DNA from 3 places in the Peribacillus sp. YIM B13477 genome. Region 2 is predicted to be linked to each of the others. Evidence: riboswitches for the same ligand, from Rfam matches in the RefSeq annotation. Region 2 holds a riboswitch; each other region holds the start of a gene.
What was found. Region 2 has a riboswitch for thiamine pyrophosphate ahead of ACFX4H_RS23590 (ABC transporter substrate-binding protein). Riboswitches for the same ligand answer to the same signal wherever they lie in the genome.

Region 1: linked by a shared signal. The riboswitch ahead of thiC (phosphomethylpyrimidine synthase ThiC) and the one ahead of ACFX4H_RS23590 (ABC transporter substrate-binding protein) in region 2 are both predicted to bind thiamine pyrophosphate.
Region 3: linked by a shared signal. The riboswitch ahead of tenA (thiaminase II) and the one ahead of ACFX4H_RS23590 (ABC transporter substrate-binding protein) in region 2 are both predicted to bind thiamine pyrophosphate.

Annotation. Positions count from the first base shown of each region.
Region 1 is NZ_JBHZPD010000002.1:979,658-986,457, reverse strand. It holds gene ACFX4H_RS11475 (histidine phosphatase family protein) at 1-30, shown strand, start outside; gene ACFX4H_RS11470 (HAD family hydrolase) at 183-971, shown strand; TPP riboswitch at 1,089-1,203, shown strand; gene thiC (phosphomethylpyrimidine synthase ThiC) at 1,340-3,121, shown strand; gene ACFX4H_RS11460 (hypothetical protein) at 3,144-3,314, shown strand; gene ACFX4H_RS11455 (DUF3231 family protein) at 3,402-3,911, opposite strand; gene ACFX4H_RS11450 (hypothetical protein) at 4,011-4,154, opposite strand; gene ACFX4H_RS11445 (spore coat protein) at 4,333-4,965, shown strand; gene ACFX4H_RS11440 (carboxymuconolactone decarboxylase family protein) at 5,023-5,388, opposite strand; gene ACFX4H_RS11435 (cytochrome c oxidase assembly protein) at 5,500-6,225, opposite strand; gene ACFX4H_RS11430 (DUF2243 domain-containing protein) at 6,272-6,790, opposite strand.
Region 2 is NZ_JBHZPD010000011.1:90,044-96,843, forward strand. It holds gene ACFX4H_RS23570 (TatD family hydrolase) at 1-503, opposite strand, end outside; gene ACFX4H_RS23575 (ABC transporter ATP-binding protein) at 522-1,259, opposite strand; gene ACFX4H_RS23580 (ABC transporter permease) at 1,249-2,031, opposite strand; gene ACFX4H_RS23585 (thiamine-binding protein) at 2,028-2,312, opposite strand; gene ACFX4H_RS23590 (ABC transporter substrate-binding protein) at 2,324-3,319, opposite strand; TPP riboswitch at 3,453-3,562, opposite strand; gene ACFX4H_RS23595 (protein-glutamine gamma-glutamyltransferase) at 3,876-4,703, shown strand; gene rarD (EamA family transporter RarD) at 4,796-5,725, opposite strand; gene ACFX4H_RS23605 (amidohydrolase) at 5,806-6,800, opposite strand, start outside.
Region 3 is NZ_JBHZPD010000002.1:359,106-365,905, forward strand. It holds gene ACFX4H_RS08450 (ABC transporter ATP-binding protein) at 51-1,874, shown strand; gene ACFX4H_RS08455 (DUF459 domain-containing protein) at 1,917-2,618, opposite strand; gene ACFX4H_RS08460 (GNAT family N-acetyltransferase) at 2,836-3,342, shown strand; gene ACFX4H_RS08465 (aspartyl-phosphate phosphatase Spo0E family protein) at 3,412-3,609, opposite strand; gene ACFX4H_RS08470 (Fur-regulated basic protein FbpA) at 3,859-4,047, opposite strand; SAM riboswitch class I at 4,218-4,322, opposite strand; TPP riboswitch at 4,480-4,584, shown strand; gene tenA (thiaminase II) at 4,676-5,365, shown strand; gene thiW (energy coupling factor transporter S component ThiW) at 5,381-5,902, shown strand; gene thiD (bifunctional hydroxymethylpyrimidine kinase/phosphomethylpyrimidine kinase) at 5,871-6,677, shown strand; gene thiM (hydroxyethylthiazole kinase) at 6,674-6,800, shown strand, end outside.

The sequences.
Region 1 (6,800 bases), on a different contig from region 2:
TATGTATTTGAAAGCGGAAAAGGGAAATGAATATATGGTTCCCCACCGGAAAAGATAAGCCATTTTGTGAAGAAAGAGGCATGCATTTTCCGAATAGTTATTCTTTTTTTATTGGTTGTGGTTTATTATTGTAATAGTGTAATTTTTACGAATTCAATATTGGGGAAAGAGGGGTGGACATTTTGCTGAAGGCAGTTTTTTTTGATTTAGATGATACATTACTATGGGATCAGAAAAGTGTAAAAGAGGCTTTTGTGGCCACATGCGAAGTTGCCAAGGAGAAATATGGTCTGAATGTCGACGAGTTTGAAGAAGCGGTGCGGAAGGAAGCGCGTGATCTTTATTCTTCTTACGATACATATGCATTCACTCAAATGATCGGAATCAACCCATTTGAGGGACTATGGGGGAATTTTCAGGATGATCATGATGAATTCCGGAAGATGGCCGGGATTGTACCGGCTTATCGGAAAGAAGCGTGGACGAGGGGCTTGAAGGCATTAGGGATCGATGACCCGGAATTTGGGCTTGAACTGGCAGAACGTTTCCCGGCCGAAAGACGCAAAAAGCCATTTATCTATGAAGAAACATTCCGTGTTCTGGATGAATTAAAAGGGAAGTACAAATTGCTATTGCTTACGAACGGATCTCCTGAGCTGCAAAATACCAAACTTGAAATAACGCCTGAACTGGTTCCTTATTTCGACCAAATCGTGATTTCAGGCGCATTTGGACGAGGTAAACCGGATGCCTCCATTTTTGAGCACGCTTTGGAAATCATGGAGCTTGATAAGGATGAAGTATTGATGGTTGGCGATAATTTAATGACCGATATCCTTGGAGCATCACGGGTAGGCATAAAGTCGGTTTGGATAAATCGCCATGATAAGGAACGGAATGAAGTGATTCCAACCTACGAAATCACGCATTTAGAAGAGCTTTTCCCTATCCTTGAGAGCCTGGGGAATTAATTGGCGGTCCTCCTCCAAATAACAAATTTTTAGATGATTGCAGAGAAAATACTAGGTCTTTTAAATTATTTACAGAATGAAAAGGGTGAGATATAGTTACCCTGTAATCAATTAAATTATTCAGACTAGGGGTGTCCAATAAAAGTTGGGCTGAGAGAGAAGCGCTTAAGCTTCTTAACCCTCAGGACCTGATCTGGTTCATACCAGCGTGGGGAAGTTAGAAATCTACTAAACGATGACCTTTCAATTGGTCATTTCTGTAGTCATACTAACGTTAGCCGGGTCTTAAATATGAGACCTGGCTTTTTCGTGCGAAATGGATTGGATTTTGTCCTTTTTAAATGAACTTAAAAAGGAGAAATGAAATCATGAAGAGTAATTCAGTAAATGACATGAACGTTTCAATTATGTCCAGTTTTGCCGGGAGTAAAAAAGTGTATGTTGAGGGATCTAGACCCGATATTAAAGTACCTATGCGTGAAATTGAGCTAAGTCCGACGACAGGGGCATTCGGCGAAGAGGAGAACCCGCCTTTACGTGTATATGATACAAGCGGCTTCTATACGGATTCAGAATATCCGATTGATATTCATAAAGGCCTTGCCCCGATTAGACGCAGCTGGGTTCTGGAACGGGAAGATGTTGAAGAGTATGAAGGGCGTGAAATAAAGCCGGAAGATAACGGATATAGAAAAGTGGAGTCACAATCCAATGCCGAAGTTTTTCCGGGATTGAAAAGAAAACCATTGCGTGCGGTGAAAGGGAAAAACGTAACCCAGCTCCATTATGCCCGCAAAGGGATCATTACTCCAGAAATGGAGTTCATTTCGATCAGGGAAAATGTAGCTCCTGAGTTTGTAAGGGAAGAGGTAGCTAGCGGGCGGGCAATCATTCCGGCAAATATTAACCATCCTGAAAGTGAGCCCATGATCATCGGACGTAATTTTCACGTGAAGATAAATGCGAATATTGGAAACTCAGCTGTCAGTTCATCGATCGAAGCTGAAGTGGAGAAAATGACTTGGGCTACACGATGGGGTGCAGACAACATAATGGATCTTTCCACAGGAAAGAATATTCACACGACGCGGGAATGGATTATCAGGAATTCACCTGTGCCGGTTGGGACGGTTCCGATATATCAAGCATTGGAAAAAGTGAATGGGGTCGCGGAAGATTTAAATTGGGAAGTATTCCGGGATACATTAATCGAGCAGGCTGAGCAAGGTGTCGATTACTTCACCATACACGCTGGTGTGCTTTTGCGATACATCCCCATGACAGCAAAGCGAGTTACGGGTATTGTTTCCCGGGGAGGCTCCATCATGGCACAATGGTGCTTGGCCCACCACCAAGAAAGCTTTCTCTATACACACTTTGAAGAGATTTGTGAAATCATGAAGACGTATGATGTTTCTTTCTCATTAGGTGACGGTCTCCGTCCGGGATCCATTGCAGATGCAAACGATGAGGCACAATTTGCGGAATTGGATACACTTGGGGAATTGACGAAGATTGCTTGGAAGCACGATGTTCAAGTCATGGTGGAGGGACCCGGTCACGTACCGATGCATTTGATTAAAGAAAATATGGATAAACAGCTGGAAGTCTGTCAAGAAGCACCATTCTATACCCTGGGACCATTGACGACGGACATAGCTCCTGGATACGACCATATCACTTCTGCGATTGGTGCTGCCATGATTGGATGGTTTGGAACGGCCATGCTTTGCTATGTGACACCGAAAGAGCATTTGGGACTTCCGAATAAAGAGGATGTCCGGGTAGGGGTCATTACTTATAAAATTGCAGCACACGCAGCTGATCTTGCAAAAGGCCATCCGCAGGCAAGAAAACGGGATGATGCCCTTTCGAAGGCTAGATTCGAATTTCGTTGGAGAGATCAGTTCAATCTTTCCCTTGATCCTGAAAGGGCGGTTGAATATCACGATGAAACTCTTCCGGCAGAAGGTGCCAAAACAGCCCATTTCTGTTCAATGTGCGGACCGAAATTCTGCAGTATGAGAATCTCTCAGGACATCCGTGATTTGGCGAAGGAAAAGGGTCTGGGCTTTGAGTCGGTAATCGATGAAGGGCTTAAAGAAAAAGCGAATGAATTTAGGAAAACGGATGGAAAAATCTATCAATGATTCCGACGAGAGGGAGAATTCGATGAATCGGGTAATCCAGATAAAAGTTGAAATGAAACAGTTGGAAACTCAATTGGAGCAGCTAAAAAGGGAGCTGAACATTTTTCGGGAGAATTGCAACCATGAATTTGTGAAAAATGATTATAGTCAACAATGTACAAAGTGCCACTTGATCGAAAGTCTTCAATGGTAATGATTCCTTAATCGTCATTATGGAATGAATCCCTTAATCATGTTGATTAGATTACAAAACATGATTAAGGGGATCTATCATTACTATTTACATACTTGTTTTATTGATATGAAGGGGAGGAGGGACAAGCCATCCTTTTTCCTTATTCAATCTTAGGAAGTCAGCACCCAATGCAGCTTTGTTGGTATGGAATTGCGCAAACATCTGTGCAATATCTTCGCGGATGCATTGACCCATCATTTGGCTGCAAGCAACTAATCCTGCATTAATATCGATTGATACTGAAGCGGAGATTTCAGGATCTTGAAGACGTGCCCCGACGGGAATATCCTCCAAATTAGCTTTAGGCCTTTCAGGTGGTGAGGGAGGCAGTCCTACGTTATTTTCTTTTAATAATGATTCAAGTTGGTCATGTTCCTGTTTCCCTTGATCGATCACTTCAACAAGCAATTTATGCAGGTCTTTGTCGCCAGTATGATTAAGCATGGTTTGATGACAGGCAATCAAACCTTTTGTAGTTGTTAGAAATGCCCATGTTCCAAAAACCTCTCCGTAATGCATAGGCTCATCTTTCGGATTTCCGCTTAAAATTCCCATAACCATCCTCCTTGAAATTCATTAACGAATTTAAGTTACCCTGAATTCATCCAAGCATGCATCGTTGGTGTTTGGGAAATGTTAGAGGGCTTTTAATGCTTACCCTTTTATTCCTTGCAGCCATTCTTGATAACATTCATCACACAGCATTTCGTTTCTATCCGTGTCAGTAATTTGAAATGTTACTATATGGATTTTTTTTTCTTCCGTGACATCACTACAATAGAAGCATTGATGTGTCATTAGAAATCCTCCCATGTATATAAAGTGTTTATAGTTTAAAGCGCCACGGTTTTTTTATACAGAAAAAATGATGCAGCAGTTTATTGGTCTTCTTGGAAGAGTTTAGATTGAATAATCCGGTTGGGGTTTAACATACTAAACGTGTTCGCTTGATTGATAAAATGAGGAGGGAAATACAATGCAAAACCAATATCAACAAGGTCAAGTACACCAGAACATGCAAACGGGTGCCATCCCCCCACAATTGAATCACGGTGGTCACGAAGTATTCGATGTACATGAAGTGCTGTCGGGAGCGATCGGTACTTTAAACACGTATACCCTTTTGCGTCAGCATGTCCAAGATCAGGAATTACTCGACATTCTGGATCGTCAATATCAGTTCATCCAAGATGAATATAATATTTCATTGGAGTGCTTCCAAACGGGCCAGGATCCTTCTAAACCAACTCAGAGCTACAAAATGAATCAAGGTAACGATTTTATATATGGATTGACACCAACTCAGCCAAAAAAACCATTGCAATCCGTATCGGAAATTACGGATGAATGCATTTCAGGCTTGATGCTTGCGGCTGTTAAGTCTGCGGCATCCATGAAGGCGATGGCAGCGCTTGAAATAACGAATCCGGTGGTTCGCCGCGTATTTGCAGATTCCGTTCCGAACTGCATTGAAATGGCCTATGAGATTTCGATATATCAAAACAAACATCATTATTACCAAGTTCCGCAGCTTGCACAGCAGGATATGCAACAAATGATGAATTCGTATGCCCCCGCACAAGGAAATAACAACAACATGAGTCATTAAAAGCATTTATTAATAACATAAAGAAGGGATAGGACTGATTCTCCTATCCCTTCTTTATCATTGTTTCATCTGATTTATTTCCTGAATGCATTCCTGGACCAGGGTAACAGCCTGACTCATGGTTGCTCCTCCGCCAAATGCCGCGGTCACACCAATGGCTTCAAGAATCTCTTGTTCGGAACAGCCTTGATCAAGACATCCTTTTGTATGATAGATAATACAGTATTCATCTTGGGAATATAAGCTTATTCCTAGTGCGATAAGCTGTTTTTCTTTCTTGGACAATTGACCTTCTTTAAAGCACTCTTCCGTAAACGAATTGAATTTCTCAGCAAGATCTGGCATTTTATGCGTAAAGACACCGATTCCAGCTTTATAATCACGAAGAGCATTTTCAGTAGAATTGTTCGCTTCATATTCCATTTTTCATTCAGCTCCATCCAAAATTTTTTCATCAAAAATTAGTATGAACTAAATGTTGGACGATTAAACAGAAACGCAGGAGTTTACCGAAGTAATCATGAAACCGCCTTCCTACAAGGCAAGTGACCCCTTGGGCCGGGTGGCTTTGAACCATTGATAGCAAAGGATGCATATAAGTGCAACGTCAATGGCATCACCGGCATAGTACATTAACATTCCGCCATTTTCCGCTTGTTCCTTTGTGACTCCGCTTGGAGGATGGGCAAAAATATACTTAGAAAGGATATCATGGCCTGCCAGTGAAATTGTAAATACGATAGCTCGAAACATGAAGCTGAACCTGTGGGGGGCAGGGTCCATATAAATCATAGACGCAGTGAATAGATAGCCCGCTATGAACACGTGAAAATGCACTAATGCATGCAGAAGGGCATTCTGATGCATCAACCCGTACATACCAGTCGTATAAAGGATCCAAAGCCCTCCAATATTAAGCGCAGAGGCAGTGATTGGATTGCTTAAAAATCGCAGCGGCCAACTTTTCAACACCTTTGAAAGGCGTCTTGCTGATTGTACATCAAGTGTTCGCAGTGCAAGCGTAATGGGTGCAGAAAGCACAAGCAGTATGGGTGCAATCATTCCAAGCAGTAAATGACCAACCATATGCGCCGTGAAGTCCATATGCGCACGATTGGCTATTGGGCCTATGATTGCAGAGGCTGCACAGAGAGTGCCAAGAATCCAAAAGAAGGAACGGTATAATGGCCATTTTTTATAGCGGCGGTTCGAAATGATGACAGCTGCGATATAAATCACTAAACCCGGCATGAGTAGCATCAATAAAATCGGTTCAAAACCAGTTCCATTATCATGAATATGTCCATTACTGTGCATTGCTGGCGTCTTCTTTCATTTTAAGTAAGCTGCGCCTTGTTTGAATGACGAGGGTAATGCCGATCAAGATCATGATTGTGGCGGCAATGTTCCAAGTCAAGTCGTATGGGAAAATATCGACATTGTAACGGATTTGATGGAGGCGCATGAGCTTGTGCTGGATGATTCCGTCATATAACTGGAAAGAACCTGCCCCGAGCAAAACTCCCCCTATCCACCTTTTCAGCCATAATCCCTTTCGACGGCGAAGGTCAGCGAACATGAATAACGACCCGACCGTTGCGAACCAGCTTAGGGCATGAAATAAACCATCCGAGACAAGCCCGATACTGGTTGTGGACTTGTCATAGAAATGGTGCCAATGTAATAGTTGATGAAAGATGGCTTCATCGATGAATGCAACCAATCCGATCCCGAATAGAAAACCGGACCATAGGTTACGAGCGGAATAAGTATAACGTAATTCTGAAATGGATTGATCTCTTTGATTTCGGGGCTTGAAATCCATTTTCCATCCT
Region 2 (6,800 bases):
CTTTCAACTGTCCGGATATCGCCTTTAAACCAATGAAAGTGTGCCCTTGTGATTTGATGCTTATCCAAAAGGTCGCAAACGATAGGTGCATCGTCATGGACGGCATGAAGGATAACCGGCTTTTCAATCTCTTTAGCTAAGGCCAGGAACCTCTCCAGTATCACTATATATGCTGAGTTATCAATATTGGGGTTTTCCTGCCTTAAGTAATAGGGCAGCCCAACTTCGCCTATCGCAACCATATTGTGACGATGTTCCCGCATCCAGCTCAATAATTCATTCACTTCTTCATCACTGGGGAGGGGCTGCTCTGGATGAAAACCAAAGGCAGGCTTAATTCGTGAATCTTTAAGTGAGAGCTGATAATTGTTAATCGAAGAAGCCAAATTCATGGAAACAGTCAGCAAGGATTCAAGCTGAACCTTTTCCATGTCTTTCAGGATCTGCCTCCGCTTAACAATATCATACTTATCCAAATGGATATGGCTGTCGATGATTCTCAAATGGTATCGCCTCCTTACTTAAGTAGTGAAAGTTGGCTTGAGTGCTGCATATAATTCTCTCTTCAAATGAATAAATTCATCACTAAGAAGCTGTTCTTCTCTTCTTGGCCTGGAAAATGGAACTTTCACTTCTTTGATGACAGCAGCCGGTTTTGCTGATAACACATAAATTCTATCTGATAGGAAAACCGCTTCATCTATGCTGTGAGTGACAAAAAGCACCGACCTCCGATTTTCTTCCCAAACCGACAACAGCCATTGCTGCATTTGCAATCTTGTCAGTTCATCCAAGGCAGAAAAGGGTTCGTCCAGGCACATCAAGTCCTGAGGACTTAAGATACTCCGAATGAATGCGGCCCTTTGCTTCATGCCTCCAGATAATTCATGGGGATATGCTTTATCGTATTCTTCTAAACCAGCTTTCATCAAAAGGTTATTTGCCTTTTCTTTATCTCTGGTCCCAGCAAGTTCACTTCCAAGCAAAACATTTTCCAATACCGTTCTCCATGGTAAAAGGGAAGGCTGCTGAGGCATATAGCTAATATGACCCTTTAAGCCATTTATCTTTTTACCATCCAATGAAATGATGCCATGATCAGGCTTCAAAATTCCGCCGATCAAGTGGAACAATGTACTTTTACCGCTTCCCGATGGTCCAAGGATCGTAACAAATTCCCCATCATTCACATGGAAATTCATATTCTCCAATATATTCTGCTTACCATCGAAAGAATAGGAGACGTCTTTAATTTCCAGCTTCACCCTTTTCGCCCTCCTTTCTCTTCCAAGAAACCAAGTATTTCTCCAGGAAAGTGATGATTCCAAAAAAAATCAGGCTCATTCCCATAATGATGAAAATGGCTACAAACACCCGATCTGTCCTGAACGCTGAAGAAGCGAGAGTCATATAAACACCAATCCCCGATTTTGCCCCAAGCCATTCCGAAATAACCGCACCCATTACACTATAGGTAGCCGAAATTTTCAGGCCGGAGAAAATGAACGGGATCGAGTGAGGAAGTTCCAGCTTCCAAAATAACTGGTTTTTCCCCGCTCCCATCATCTTGAAATAATGCTTAAGCTCGTATGGTGTCTGGCGAAAACCGTCCAATGATGCGACCGCAACCGGAAAAAAACATACAAGTGAAATCACGATTAACTTAGGCAGCATGCCGAAGCCAAACCAGATCACCAAAAGCGGCGCCAAAACAATGATAGGTATATTTTGTGATAGTATGAGCAGAGGATAAACCGCGTCCTTCACACCTGGAAATAGGTGTAGGATGGCCGCGATCAATAAGCCGATACAGCTTCCAATAAAAAATCCCGACAACGCAAGCTCGGTTGTGGATATAAGGTGTCCGTAAAGATTGCGGGACGACTCAATTCCTTCAATGAAAATGGCCGATGGAGCGGGAAGCAGCCATTCTTCAACTTTCAATAAGACTGTCACTGACTCCCATACAATCAGCAACAATAATAAAAGAAAGAAGGGAGCCCCCTTCTTCCAAATTCCCCTTCCGATCATGCCCGATATTTCTCCGTTAACGTATCCATCGTAATCCCGCTTGGCTGATATAATATTTTCACTTGGGAAATGACATTCGGCGATCCTATTTCAATCATTCTTACATTCATTTTTTCTATCACGGCAAAAAGCTCGGAAAGCTCCCCCTCCATTGTCGTTTCAAGCGGGTGAACCTCATACTTGACACCTGATTCTTCAATGATCTTGATTGCTTCATCGACCATAGGGATGACATTTTCCCCTTTAGGAATAATTTGTATACTAATTAATGAATTGGCCATTGTATTTCCTCCTATTTTGGTAAAAATTCATTGGTAAATGCCTTTTCAGGATCGAAATCACCTTCAAGAAGCTTATTTTCAGTCATCCACTCACTGTAATTCTTCCAAATTTCAAGCTTTTGTTCACCCCATCGCGGAGCATCATCCTGATACTTGGCTGCAAGCCACTCCTGGCTTTTCTTCACTAGTTTTGGATCAAGATCCGGTGCAGACTCAATTAACATATCTGCTGCATCATCAGGATTCTTAATCGCAAACTGGTACCCTTTCGAAGCTGCATGAACGAATGCTTTAACAGTCTCGGGATCTTCTTTTATCATCTTTTCATTTGTAGTCAAAACAGGCGTATAGTAATCAAGCTTATCAGAGTATTCGGTTAAGTACACCATATTAAGCTTTTCATTTCGCAACTCAGCCTCAATGCCTGTCCAACCATAATAAATCCAGGCAAAATCTATATCCCTTTTAACCGAAGTGAAAAAATCCATGTCTCCTGTATTGACTATGTCCACTTCATTTACATCCGCATTTTCCTTTTTCATGAGTGAATCAATAATGGCCTTTTCAACCGGAGATCCCCAGCCACCATACGTTTTCCCTTCAAAATCCTTCGGAGTCGTAATGTCCTTAGCCTCAGGGGAAGCGAATCCCGAAGTATTATGCTGGATGACGGCAGCTACCGAAACAATCGGCACACCCTGTACGCGGGCCTGCGTTATCCCCTCTTGATAGCTCACGCCAAATTCAGATTTCCCTGAAGCGACAAGCTTATCAGCTCCAGCTTCACCTGGCATGATAATTTCCACATCAAGACCTTGTTCTTTAAAATAACCTTTTTCCTTGGCTACATACAATCCTGTATGGTTTGTATTCGGTGTCCAATCGAGCACGACCGATACCTTCTTTAATTCTTCATTTTTAGATACTTCTTCTTTTTCATTAGTTCCGCCTGCTCCGCATCCAGCTAAAAGGAAGAACGAAGTTAACAGTGGTAAGAATTTATTCAAGTCATTATCCTCCTACACATCTTATAAGATTCATATGCCGGAACCATGATGGGGCTCCAGGGCTATTCAAATACTGGATAAAACAGCAAAAAACGCCCGAAGATGAATTCGGACGTTAACATACAAAACAGAAAATCAGTCATAATATGTTCCCTCCGCTGGCATCACCCAGATCAGGTTCAAAGAGTCAGCATCTAATGGATGCAATCTCAGCCAGCAGTACTGGCCCCCCTACATTTCTCGCACATATGAACTTTTCTCTCTCATTATATCAATTCATAGGGAAAAAGGAATACTAATTTGCTTCTACTCTCTAATTGGAAAGGTATTCCTGGCACTTCAGGATGTCTTGCAAAACATCTTTTGGAACGAAAATCATTGAAAGTATAATGATTCCGTCTCTTTCCATTCCGCTCATTCTTGGCTGCAACGGTGGCGGACACGTTCCAAATAGTCATTTCTTTGCAAGCATTCATATAATGAGCATTACGTGTAGACATTTTTGTTTACTGGTTTTATTAAACCCTTAATTTCATAAGCAAAAGGTGGATATGTCATGATAAAGATTAATCACAAATGGTTAGATGTCAGTCAAATCCAACCAGGCACAGCCTCTGCCAAATCGCTTGAAACTCTTCAATGCTTGGCGGAAGATTCTAACGTTTTTGAATACCGGAACTTTGGGGATTTTAATTTCGAGATACAGCTGAGGAACCGAGTCATAGAGGCAGCTATTGCGTTGGATAAAAGCGGTCCGGAATTTTCCACACTCGAGGAGTCTCAATCCAATCAACGTTATTGGCACCTTTCAAAGGATGGCACCTTTACCCTTCAGCCAGGGATTCTCCCTCATGCTGCGCTCGTTGACATTTTCATGAATGGAGGGCTTTATGCCTTCGAATGCGGGACAGCAATAGTCGTCACTTTTTTAAAGGCGATTTTGGATTTAATCGGACCCAGGAATTTCGACTATCTTTTTTCAGACCTATTTTTATATGACTGGCGCCCTCCAAGGAATATGGCTCTCATCGTTCACCAGGGAAGAGATTATTCACCAGGTGATTGCGTTTACTTCAAAAACCCTGATCACGACTTGGCAACCCCTGAATGGCAAGGTGAAAATGCCATATTATTAGGGAGAAACCTCTTTTATGGCCACGGGATCGGGATTACCACTGCACAGGGAATCATCGATGAATTAAATAGCAATAGAAAGCCATTCGCCACCATATCAGCATTCCTGACAACGCATATCATTTTCCTGGATAGTTCCTTCTATAGACAATTCCAACTAAATAACCCCCGTGCCATGCCCGATAACAGTCCTGCCAGCCTTTCCAATTGTATTGTTTCTGAAATAGGTTCGAAGATATACCTTTCATGACCCTGGCATTTCGCCTATGCCATAAATCCGTTTTATTGAATATCGACATAAAAAATGCTTGGGCAGAAATCTCCCCAAGCATTTTTTTCTTTTCACGCACCAATATTCCCTTTGCCTTTGAACCTGCGGGCACTTGCCTGCCCCCATTTCGTTATGGATAGTGTATAAACAGCCAAAGCTGACCATATGAACAAAAAGGCTAAAAGATGTGCTTTGGTGAAACTTTCATGATAGACGAATACCCCGATCAATAAAGATAAGGTCGGAGCGATATACTGAAAAATGCCAAGCATCGATAACGGGATCTTCTCGGCCCCTTTTGCAAAATATAAAAGAGGTAATGCCGTGGCAATCCCGCCGCCCACCAACAGCAAGCTTGTGCTCCCGTCTGTAAAGAATTGCATTTCCGACCTGTTCATCAAGTAAATCAGGTAACCTAAGGCCAGAGGCGTTACCATCATCGTTTCGAGCGTCAGCCCGATTGCCGATTCAGCCTTGATCATTTTTTTTGCCAGACCGTATAATCCAAAGGTCATGGCCAAAACAAGAGAGATCCACGGGATCGTGCCGAAATGAATGCCAAGGATCAAGACTCCGATTCCTGCAAGCAGGAATGAAATGATTTGGGCCCCGCTCAATTTTTCTTTTAAGACTATCACTCCCAATAGTACACTGACGAGCGGATTGATATAATATCCAAGGCTTGTGTCGAGGATCCGTCCTGAGTTAACGGCCCATATGAACACTCCCCAATTGGCCGTAACAAGCAGTGACGCCGTTAGTAATGCCGTAAAGAGTTTCGGATTTCCCAGTATGTTTTTGACATAATCAAGAAACGCCTGCCATTTTTTCATGAACATCAATAAAACCAGCATGAACACGAAAGACCATAACACCCTCTGAGCTAAAATCTCTATTGCACCGACTCCCTGAAGGAACTTCCAGTAAATCGGCACAACTCCCCACATCATGTAAGAAAGGGCTGCATAAATCGCTCCTTCTTTTTGTTGATCCACTTTCATAACAAGCCTTCTTTCCATTTACATTCCTTTATCTAATTCCATCTAACAATTTTGTATTTCCGTTTCTATTTTTGCAACTGTTAATTTTTATCATACATGATTTTGTCATCGATGACCGTCATGACCGCCTTAGCTTTCAGGAGATCATCCGGTGCAACAGCAAAGACATCCAGATTAAACACGGTAAAATCGGCATCGTACCCTTTATTGATCACACCGCGGCGTTTTTCCTGGCCGATTGCTGCAGCACTCCCTTTGGTATACAATGCGAAAGCCTCGAAAACGGAAAGCCTTTCAGGCAAACCATATACGGTACGGTCCTCACTGTTGATTTTCATCCTTGTGACAGCGGCATGAATGCCGAAAATCGGATTTAATGGTTCAATGGGTGCATCCGACCCTCCAGCACAAATGATGCCCAAGTTCAAATAGGTTCTCCAGGCATAGGAGGATTCCAATAGATCGGCTGGCACCTTTTCTTCCACCCACGGAAAATCGGACGGAACGAACCCCGGTTGAATATCAAAGATTACCGGCAGCTTTGCCGCCCGCTCCAAAAGCTCCGGCCGTACAATCTGCGCATGGATGAGCCGGTCCCTCTGTCCCTTTTTCGGGGGGAGGGCTTCTATTGCATTCAATACGTATTCAAAAGCGAGATCGCCAATCGCATGGACAGCAATCGGCATTCCGGCAGCCCTTGCCTTTTTCACCCATTCCTGAAGCTCGTTTTCAGTGAATATCGCGACTCCATTCGTATTCTTTTGATCTACATAAGGTTCGCTCAACAGGGCTGTGCGTCCGCCTAAGGAGCCGTCGGTAAAGATTTTCATGCTGTCGAATTTGATATATCGCGTACCTTTCTGATAGCCGCCGCCTGCTGCCAGCATTTCTTCTAACGCTTCGTGATGGACGAGCAAGTTGGCGCGAAAGGCCATTTCCCGGCCCTCGATTACCGATTTAAACGCCTGATATGTCGGCATGAAGCCATTGTAGTAATGGAGGTCCTCGGTATGACCGCCAGTCAAACCTAGCTTATATGCATCTTCTATGGCCTCTGTGAGCGCGTTTTCGATAT
Region 3 (6,800 bases), on a different contig from region 2:
TAGTCATAAAGGCACAAATCATCTAGGACAGTAAAATAGGAGTGATCGTTATGAGTGGGGGACATATTCCATTCAGCCACAAAGGGCGCAGTGCAATACATGCAATACCCTCAAAAGGAAGCATATGGTTGATGCTTAAACAAATGTTCAATCGGGTCCCATCGAAATGGAAGTTTTGCTCTTTGGTTTTATGTATCATGCTTTTCATTTCATTGCTTGAGTTCTCCATCCCCCAATTGACACAGTTTACGATTGATAAAATCATTCCCGAAAAAAGATATGACTCGTTGATCTGGATTGGTGCAGGAATTCTTTGTGCTGCAATCTTATTGGCTATACTGAACTACTTTAACAGCTATATCGTTTCCAAGGTCGGTCAAAAGGCCATCATGGATATACGTAATAGCATGTATGAACATATTCAAACACTGGATATGAAATTCTTTGATAAAAACCGGACTGGTGACTTAATGTCGCGGTTGACCAATGATGTCAATTTACTGCAGCAGCTCATCTCTTCGAGCATGCTTCAAGTGTTGACTGACACGGTGACCTTCATTGCCATAGCGGTATATATGCTTTTCATTAACTGGAAGCTTACCATTGTCCTTCTTATTACATTCCCTTTCATGTTCTATATCACAAGGGTATTCGGGAAACGCATCAGGATGTCATTTAGGTCTGTGCAAAGTTCCGCAGGAGATGTCAGCAACCAGTTACAGGATTCGATTTCAGGAATGCGGCTCATTCAATCTTTTACAAATGAAGAATTCGAATCAAGGCGGTTTGCGGAGCGTAATCAGGAAAATATGACTGCAAACCTTAAGTCCGTTCGGCTGCGATCCATGTTCGGGCCGATTATTGATTTATTGAACAATATCGGTCTTGTAGCAGTCATTGTGTTCGGTGCTTGGCAAGTGATGGAGGGTGAATTCACAATAGGATTAATCGTGGCCTTTCTCGCCTATTTGAGGTTACTGCAGAGTCCCGTTCGCAATTTTAGCCGGGTAATCAGCATTGTCCAGCAATCAGCCGCCGCCTTTGAGCGGATAACTGAAATATTGGAAACCCAACCTGAAATAAGTGACAAGGGAAATGCCATTGAACTCCCTGCCATAAAAAAGAAAATTGAGTTTAAAAGTGTTGATTTTGCTTATGATGAGACTGTTCCTGTTCTCGGCAATCTAAACCTGACTATGAAAGCTGGTCAAGTAACCGCTTTGGTCGGCTCCTCCGGCGCAGGAAAATCGACCATCACGAGCCTACTGATCCGATTTTATGATCCGCAAAATGGAACGATTAAAATGGATGGACATAATATCAAAGTTGTGTCACTGAAATCATTACGGGGACAAATGGGAATTGTTTCTCAGGATATCATTCTATTCAATGGTTCCATCCGTGATAACATCGTGTATGGCAAACTTAATGCTACCGATGATGAAATCATCGAATCCGCCAAAGCGGCAAATGCGCATGACTTTATCAGTGCCTTTCCTGATGGTTATGATTCTCAGATCGGAGAGCGCGGAGTCAAGCTTTCAGGCGGACAAAAACAGCGCCTTGCCATTGCCAGGGCACTTTTGAAAAATCCGCAAATCATCATTCTCGATGAAGCAACGGCGGCCTTGGATACAGAATCTGAACATTTGATCCAGCAAGCCTTGTCACGTTTAATGAAAAAACGGACTTCAATAGTCATTGCACATCGTTTATCGACCATTCATGACGCCGATCAAATCATCGTTCTGGAAAAAGGGCAGGTTCTTGAAAAAGGAACACATGACCAGTTAATGCAAAACAACGGCCGATACAAGCAGCTCCATGACTTACAGTTCCCTCAGCTAAGCGATATCAAATACCTAGCAACTTAGCAGGCAAATATGCACAGAAGGCCTTTCTGTGCATGTTTGGTTTCATTTGAAATCATAACTTTCCAAAACCCGATTCGCAATGAGCTGATACCCTTTTTCATTCGGATGTAATTTATCACTGAAATACTTTGTTTTCTTTTCATCTTCAAAAAGATCATTTGTAGGAATGAATAACATCCTTTCACCTTTATCGGCTAATCCCTTTATTGACTCGTTATAATCGCGAATGTGCTTTTCAAGTTTTTGATTGTCTTTATTTGGGTTATATAGTCCTACTACCAGAATATCCGCTTTATCGTTTGCCTCTATCAGTGTTGATGTAATCTTTTTCAGATGGTTGATATATTCCCGTTTACCCTCATTGATTTTTCGGTCACTTATTTTCTCCAAGTTCCCGCCATTACTATTGATCAAGTCATTCGTTCCAATAAAAACAATGAAAGTATCGGCTTCATCAAGTTTCGTTTTAATGCGGTAATCATCTAGCTGTTTCATCACCCCATCCGTTTCCTGGCCTTTAATACCGTAATTCCAAAAACTCACTTTTTGCTCCGATTGCGGATTATTCAATTCATCTTCAAGGCCTTCTATATATCCTTCCCCGTCCTTATCCCCTTTTCCATAGGTTAATGAATCTCCAAAAGCCATGACCCTTTGCACATCTTCCGACTCCGAGGCCTGAAATTCATATGCAGCAAAACATATAACCAGTACGATAATTAATATACCTGCCAATTTTTTCATTTAGTTCTCCTCTTGTCTTTACTAGAAGTATTTAATCTTTTTCATACCCAAAAAATCTGCAGTACTAACATAAAAAAGAATTGTCAGATAAAGAATAAAGAGTGTATGATAATATAAAACTTTCAATGGATTGGGTTTCATTCAACGTCCCTAAAACCAAAAACGGGATCACCCTTCATTCTGGAGATTGAATAAATGATAGTTAGGAGTTTATATCATGGAAGAACACATAGAGTTTAGAGAGGCAGAACTATCTGATCTACCCAGAATTGTTGAAATATATAATTCGACAATTGCTTCAAGGATGGTAACGGCAGATACGGAACCTGTATCCGTCCAATCGAGGGTTAAATGGTTTGAGGAACATCATTCAGAAAGTAGACCGCTATATATCATTACTATAGAAGGGAAAACCGCTGGATGGATGAGCTTTCAATCCTTTTATGGCCGACCGGCATATAATTCCACTGCCGAAATCAGCATTTACATTGATGATTATTTCCGGGGAAAAGGAATTGGACAAATTTCGATTCGAAAGGCAATTGAATTGAGTCCAAAATTAGGTGTTAAGACTTTATTGGGTTTCATTTTCGCCCATAATACACCAAGCCTTAAGCTTTTTTCCAAATTCGGATTTGAAGAATGGGCACATTTACCTCAAGTTGCCGAGATGGATGGCATTGAGCGGGATTTGATCATTCTAGGTAAACGTGTCGATATTTAATATATAATTCTTTAGAGCTATTGCCTTGAGCAGTAGCTTTTTTAGATTAATACAGGTCGGATTGCTAATTTAAAAATACCTATATGCTTCTTGAAGGGAAAAATATTCAGAATCTCTTTTACTTGCTAACGCATTCAATAGCGTATCCAATTCTTGGCTGGCTTGTACAGTCAGCAGACTTGTTAAGCCGTAAATCGCTCCCAACCTTATCATTTCCTGTCTCTTCTCTTCTACTTTTTCTATAGTTACCTTATAGCAAGTCATCATAGCCACCTCCCATTTATTCAATATTTTTACACTTTCATCATAATGAAACCACTAGTTAAAATCAACTATTTTTCAGAAATTAAATGTGTTATTTTATAGGTCAAATGTGACAAAACACCTATTTTGTTATTTAATTATGTATAATGTGTGTCGTTTTCTAATAAACGCAAAAAAAGCATCCACTAGTGTAGACTGCGAATGCTTACATCATATCCCTTATCCAAAAATCCAAATATTGTATTCCGATTACTATGTCATCCATTCAGAAGGTGACTCGTTATTAGGTCTATTTATAACAATCTTATATTCATCTTCAAGTACTTTTAATGGGGCATCATAAAGGTGCCTTTCATCAGAGGTTTTGTATACTCCATTGGCCAATAGCTCTTCAATGAGTTTTGCCTTCCTCTGTTCAATCCTCTTAAATAATTCTGCCATGTAAATGGCTCCTTTCCGTCCTAGTGCCTGCTTCTAGTTAGCTAAACTTTATCAACTTGTTTGATTTCACCAAATTATATATACCTTTTCTAGTATGTCACTAAACGTTATTTCCCAAAAATAAAAGCCCCTTCTAATTTAAGAAGAGGCTGACAGTGTCCGTACGGCTCTTCTTATCTTCCAAGCATATGCTTGTTGGATTTAGCACAGTTCCCTAAACGGGTCCGCTGCCGAGGTTTCATAGGGCCAAGTCCCTCCACCTCTCTGGATAAGAATTCAATATATAATGATGTAGAAATGATTCTATCCTAATAATCTTCAAAAGTCAATTACCTGGTTCTCCCTTTTTTCCTGGACATAAAGTGATCCCTCTTTCAAATACGGGTTGCATTTTCTTGTCTTTCTGATATGATGTCAGTAATTACATACAATTCACACCACTAGGGGAGTCTTTTTTAAGACTGAGATGGAATTAGTTCCGGACCCTTTGAACCTGAACCGGCTCATACCGGCGGAGGGAAGTGGATGATATCGTCCATTTTACAGACTATATCCATCTACCCCGTTCCGTATTCAGGAACGGGGTTTTTTATTTAACAAAGGGAGCCATTCTATAGGAGGATGAACAATGGAGAATACAAAATTAGAAACATTCAGTGATAGACTGCATGCACGGGCAAAAGAGATTTGGAAAAGGAACCATTCACATCCCTTTGTCCAGGCAATTGGAAACGGCACACTTCCTGAAAAGAAATTTGCCTATTACCTGAAGCAGGACTATGTCTATCTCATGGATTATTCCAAGCTCTTTGCTTTAGGTGTCATCAAAGCCCATAACATCGAAACCATGGCAAAATTTGCGAGCATTTTAAATGAAACCCTTCAAGTGGAAATGGATATTCATCGGCATTATGCTTCCGAATTCGGGATCAGCTCCAAGGAATTGGAAAATACAGAACCTACTCCAACCACTCTAGCCTATACAGGTTACATGCTAAATGCAGCTCAGCATGGGACTTTGGCAGACTTGATCGCCTGTCTCCTGCCCTGCGCTTGGGATTATTATGAAATCGGTTTGCTATTAAAAGAACAAAATGGAGCAGCACTGGAAAACAATCGCTACGCAGATTGGATAAGGTCCTATTCATCTCCTGAATTCGGGGAAGCACACAAGTGGCTGATCGCTTTATTGGAAGAATTGACCGAAGACATGCCTGAAAAGGAACTTCTTAGATTAGAAAAGCACTTTTTGGTTACTTCCCGATATGAATATTTATTCTGGGACATGGTTCAAAATGAGCAGGATTGGCCTCTGTAGGTGGTTGACATGAGGATGAACCCTATCAAGAAACTGACATTGACTGCCATGATCACGGCTTTAACGACGCTGACCAGTTCATTTATTTTCATCCCTGCAGGATTTGCAAAAATCTTTCCTATTCAACATCTGGCAAATGTCCTGACGGCGGTTTTATTGGGGCCTGCATATGCGGTGACACAAGCTTTTTTAGTTTCCATCATTAGAAACATGACTGGTACCGGTTCAATTTTCGCCTTTCCCGGCAGCATGATTGGTGCACTTTTGGCCGCCATCCTTTACCGAAAAACACAAAGCTTAAAATTCGCCTGTTTAGGGGAAGTGATCGGGACCGGATTTCTCGGTTCCCTGGCCTGTTATCCGCTTGCCACCCTCCTATTGGGAGAAAAAGCTGCTCTTTTTGGTTTTTTACCGGCTTTTATGTTCAGTTCATTCGCAGGGGCGATTTTAGCTTTCATATTACTTAAAATACTGCTAAAAAATAATTATATGAAGGGGTTTTTTTATGAAAACAGCATTAACGATCGCAGGCTCTGATTCAGGGGGCGGTGCTGGAATACAAGCGGATTTAAAAACATTTTCTGCACATGGTGTGTTTGGAATGTCTGCCATCACAGCCGTAACTGCCCAAAACACAATGGAAGTCCGTTCTGTACAGCCCATTGAAACAGCTATCATATCGGATCAAATTGCAGCTATCTTTGAAGATATTCCTGTCGATGCAGTAAAAATAGGCATGCTTGGATCAAAAGAAATCGTGGAAACGGTCGCTGCGTCCCTTAAAACCTTCATGCCTGCCATCGTTATCCTTGACCCTGTCATGATTTCCAAAAGCGGCCACCATTTGCTCGACGAAAAGGCCATCTCTGCCTTAAAAATGGAATTGCTTCCGCTTGCAAATCTTGTAACACCCAATGTACCAGAAGCGGAAGTACTTACTGGCTTCCCGATTCGGACGAAACAAGATTTCTACAGGGCATGCATTTCGATACAAGAAATGGGTTCCAAAGCCGTTTTACTTAAAGGCGGCCATGCGGCAGGAAATCCAAATGATCTTTTTTATGATGGGACTGACTTCCACTGGATCAAGGGAGAACGCATTCATACAAAAAACACTCATGGTACGGGCTGTACCCTATCATCCGCCATTACATCTAACCTGGCAAATGGACTGCCATTGCAAGTGTCGATCGAACATGCCAAGACCTATATTTCCGAAGCGATACGCAATAGCTTTTCAATCGGTAAAGGTCATGGACCTGTCCATCATTTTCATTCATATTCAAAAAAAGAACGGAGTGACTTGTTATGAATATTTCTTCAGCCGATTTATTTATGAAGGTAAGAGAAAGGAAACCACTCGTTCACCAAATCACCAACTTTGTTACGGTCAATGACTGTGCAAATGCCACCCTTGCCATCGGAGGTTCACCAG